DNA from 2 places in the Actinocorallia libanotica genome. Region 2 is predicted to be linked to the other one. Evidence: riboswitches for the same ligand, from Rfam matches in the RefSeq annotation. Region 2 holds a riboswitch; the other holds the start of a gene.
What was found. A riboswitch is a leader RNA that binds a small molecule or an ion and turns the genes downstream of it on or off. The one in region 2 is predicted to bind glycine.

Region 1: it holds a riboswitch for glycine, as region 2 does, so the genes downstream of both, gcvP (aminomethyl-transferring glycine dehydrogenase) here and gcvT (glycine cleavage system aminomethyltransferase GcvT) in region 2, are expected to answer to the same signal.

What each region holds. Positions count from the first base shown of each region.
Region 1 is NZ_BAAAHH010000028.1:31,693-33,885, forward strand. Features, by position in the region: gene gcvP (aminomethyl-transferring glycine dehydrogenase) at 1-902, opposite strand, end outside; glycine riboswitch at 1,023-1,110, opposite strand; glycine riboswitch at 1,111-1,206, opposite strand; gene ABD140_RS28345 (flippase-like domain-containing protein) at 1,376-2,193, shown strand, end outside.
Region 2 is NZ_BAAAHH010000036.1:71,777-73,969, forward strand. Features, by position in the region: gene ABD140_RS32165 (TSUP family transporter) at 103-894, shown strand; glycine riboswitch at 959-1,058, shown strand; glycine riboswitch at 1,063-1,145, shown strand; gene gcvT (glycine cleavage system aminomethyltransferase GcvT) at 1,226-2,193, shown strand, end outside.

The DNA.
Region 1 (2,193 bases), on a different contig from region 2:
GCGTCGACCGACACCCCCACCAGGCGGCCGGGGAGCTGGCGCTCCAGGCCCTCCCGGACGGCCATGTAGCCGGCGTGCGGGCCGCCGAAGCCGTAGGGCACGCCGAACCGCTGGGCCGAGCCCACCACGATGTCGGCCCCGATCTCGCCGGGCGGGGTCAGCAGGGTCAGCGCCAGCAGGTCGGCGGCCACGACGAACTGCGCGTCGCGGGCGTGCGCCGCCTCGGCCACCGGACGCAGGTCGCGGACCCTGCCGGACGCGCCGGGGTACTGGGCCAGCACGCCGAAGACGTCTCCCTCGGGGAGGCCCGCGTCCAGGTCGGCCACGACCACCGGGATGCCCAGCGGCAGCGCCCGCGCCCGCACGACCTCGACCGTCTGGGGCAGCGCGTCGGCGTCCACCACGAACACGCCGGGCTCCTTGCGGCGGGTGGCCCGCAGCGCCAGCGCCATCGCCTCGGCGGCCGCCGTGCCCTCGTCCAGCATGGAGGCGTTGGCCACGGGGATCCCGGTCAGGTCCGAGACCACCGTCTGGAAGTTCAGCAGCGCCTCGAGCCGGCCCTGGGAGATCTCCGGCTGGTAGGGCGTGTAGGCGGTGTACCAGCCCGGGTTCTCCAGCACGTTGCGCAGGATCACGCCCGGGGTGATCGTGCCGTGGTAGCCCAGGCCGATCAGCGAGGTGAGCACGGTGTTGCGGGAGGCCAGCTCGCGCAGCCGCGCCAGCGCGGCGGTCTCGCTCAGCGCGGGCGGCAGGTCCAGCGGGCGGCCGGTGCGGATCGCGGCGGGCACCGCGGCCTCGCTCAGTGCGTCGAGATCGGCGAAGCCGACGGCGGCGAGCATCCTGGCCTGGTCGTCGGCGGACGGCCCGATATGCCGGTCGGAGAAGTCGAACTGCGCGGTCATGGACGAGCCTCCTGGAACACGAAAGGGTTGAGGAGGGGTCGTGAGACCCCGTTCCACCGGGGGCGACCCCCGGACCCCCGCAGAGGAACGAACGATCCTCGCTTCGCTGCGGTCGTTCGTTCCTCCCCCTCTGTCATGGGGACCTGAGAGCTTCACCCGGTGGGCTTGCACCTTCGGTGGGGCCCTGTGGCCCGCTTTCCAGAGGCGCCTCGCCCACACGGTCCTTTTGCCTGAGAGGTTCCGGGGAGGTTGCTCCTTCGGCGCTCCACGCCGGCTTGCGCGGAGTCTCTCCCGCACGGGGTCGACAGCACGATCAGTCTATCCGGTGGGCCATCGGCCTCCCGCGGACGGGCCCGACAGGGAAAGATCGGGTTGTTCCGCCACGCACGGAACAACCGCCGGATGCTTGATCACACGGTGTCATGGTGGGGCTAATCTTTGGGGACGACCGGAACCGGGAGGACGGTGTAAGCGTGACGAGCACTCAGGGCGGCGCTGCCCTGGAGCCGATGCCGTCCTCGTCCGGGGCGGTGGTGGTGGAGGAGCCCTCCCTCCCGAACCGGATCCGCAACCCCGCCACCCTGGTACGGGCGCTGGCGTGCCTGGCCGGGCTGGGACTGCTCCTGCTGCTGACCTCCCTGGCCACCCAGACGACCACCGGCCTGGAGACCGACATCAGCCGCGGCACCGAGCAGGCGCCGCACTTCCTGCTGAGCCTGGCCGGGCTCACCTCCAGCTTCGGCGTGCTGGCCGTGCCGGTGGTGTTCGCCCTGGACCGCATCGCGCGCCGGGACGGCATGCGGGTGATGTTCGGGCTGTTCGCCGCGATCGCCGGCCTGGGCGTGGACTACGCGGTGGAGGCCTGGGTCGCCGCCAACGGGCCCAGCGAGCTCACCGGCGTGCTGGGGCCCGCGGGCTCCGACACCGTCTCGCTGCAGTCCGACCTCACCCCCGTGATCGCCTACATCACCGCGGTGCGCCTGGGGGGGCGGCCCCGCTGGCAGGCGGTCATGTGGGGCACCATCGCCCTGGCCGCCCTGGCCTCCCTGGTGGCGGGCCGCTCCACCGCCCTGGGCCTGGTCGCCACCTACCTCATCGGCCGCCTCGTGGGCTATCTGACGCTCTACGGCCTGGGCACCCCCAACCCGCGGCCCCCGGGCAGCGCGGTGGCCGGCGTGCTGCGCCGGTTCGGGATGCGGCCGACCCGCATCGTGCGCACCGACGACGGCACCCTGGACCACCGCAGCTACCTGGTGGAGCTGCCCGAGCGGCGGCTGGACGTCACCCTCCT
Region 2 (2,193 bases):
GGATTGAGCCAACAGAGCTAGACCTTCTGCTCGGGACCGGCGGCGCACCGAGGCGCCGCCGGTCTCCACGGTGCGCGGACTTATCTATGCAATCCTGGTCTAATGGCTTGGGAATTCTGGCAGACCGGATTGCTCGGGCTCTGCGCCGGACTGCTGATCGCGGTGGTGACCGCGCCCGTGGGCGTGTCGGGAGCGGTGTTCCTGCTGCCCGTCCAACTGAGCGTGCTGGGCGTGCCCAGCCCGGCCGTCACCCCCACCAACCTGCTGTTCAACGTGGTGGCGGGGCCCGGCGCGCTGATCCGGTACCGCCGGACGGGACGGTTGACCGGCCCCCTGGCCCGGCTGCTGGTGGCCGGGACCGCGCCCGGCGTGGTCGTCGGCGCGGTGATCCGGGTCTTCGCCCTGCCGGGTCCGACCGTTTTCCGGCTGCTGGTCGCCGCCTTCCTGCTCCCCCTGGGCACGTGGTTGTGCCTGCGGACGCTGCGCCCGTCCCCCCGGCCCCCGGCGCCTGAGCCGTCCCGTACCGCGGTGACCGCGCTGGCCCTGGGCGTCGGCGTCGTCGGCGGGATCTACGGGGTCGGCGGCGGCTCCCTGCTCGGCCCGATCCTGGTGGGCCGCGGCCTGCCCGTCGCGGTCGTGGCCCCCGCAGCCCTGGCCGCCACCTTCGTCACCTCGATCGTGGGCGCCGCCGCCTACGCCGTCCTGTCCCTGATCGCCCCCGGCGACATCGCGCCCCTGTGGACCCTGGGCCTCCTGTGCGGCCTGGGCGGCCTGGCGGGCGGCTACCTGGGCGCCCTCCTGCAGCCCCGGCTCCCCGAGAAGGCGCTCCGGCTGCTCCTGGGCGGCCTGGCCGTCGCCGTCTCCCTGCTCTACCTGGCGCAGGGCCTGGGCTGAGGGCGAAGGGCATCCTGGCGCCGACGGGGCGGACGGGGAGCCCTATAGTTGGGGTGACGCCGAATGATCCCGTGCGGGAGAGCGTCCGGGCCCGGCGGGTCCGGGCCGCCGAAGGAGCAATTCCTCCCCGGAACCTCTCAGGCACCCAGGACCGCGAGGGGTGGGCGGCCTCTGGAAAGAGAAGGCGCCGGAGCCTTCCGCCGAAGGTGAAAGCCCGTACGGGTGAAGCTCTCAGGCAGAGAAGACAGAGGGGGAGGGCCCACTCAGCAGGTGTACGGATGGGACGATGGGAAACGTTCTGCCGTGTGCCGGTCACAAGGAGCTCACCCAGGTGTCCCCTGCCTCTGAAAAACCCGCCGCCGTGAAGACGACGCCGCTGTACGAGCTGCACAAGGAGCTCGGCGGCAATCTCGTCGACTTCGCCGGGTACCTCATGCCCCTGCGCTACAAGTCGGAGACCGCCGAGCACCAGGCCGTGCGGACCTCCGCCGGGATCTTCGACGTCTCGCACATGGGTGAGATCTTCGTTACAGGCGCACAGGCCGGCGAGGCGCTGGACCACGCGCTGGCCGGGAACATCTCGGCGCTGGAACAGGGCCGGGCGCGCTACACGATGCTCGTCGACGAGCGGGGCGGGGTGCTGGACGACCTGATCGTCTACCGGCTCAGCCGGCACGGGTTCCTGGTGGTGGCCAACGCCGCCAACACCGGGGTGGTCGCGGCCGAGCTGACGGCGCGGGCCGCCGACTTCGAGGCCACGGTCGACGACCAGACCGAGAACTACGCGCTGCTGGCCGTCCAGGGGCCCGGGGCGCAGGAGATCCTGGCGCGGCTGACCGACGTCGACCTCGCCGGGCTGAAGTACTACTCCCTGGTCAGCGGCACGGTGGGCGGCGTCGTCGCCTTCATCGGCCGCACCGGCTACACCGGTGAGGACGGCTTCGAGCTGTTCGTCGACGCCGGGGACGCCGTGGAGCTCTGGCAGCGGATCACCGAGGCGGGCGGGGACGGGATCACCCCGTGCGGGCTGTCGGCCCGCGACACGCTGCGCCTGGAGGCGGGCATGCCGCTGTACGGGCATGAGCTGACCGCCGAGCTGACCCCGTACGATGCTGGTCTCGGCCGGATCGTGCGGCTGGAGAAGGACTTCGTCGGACGCGACGCCCTCGCGGCCGTCGCCGAGAACGGGCCGTCCCGCAAGCTCGTCGGGCTCGTCGCGCGCGGGCGGCGGGTGCCGCGGGCGGGGTACGCGGTCATCGGCGAGGACGGCGCGCCCTGCGGCGTGGTGACCAGCGGAGC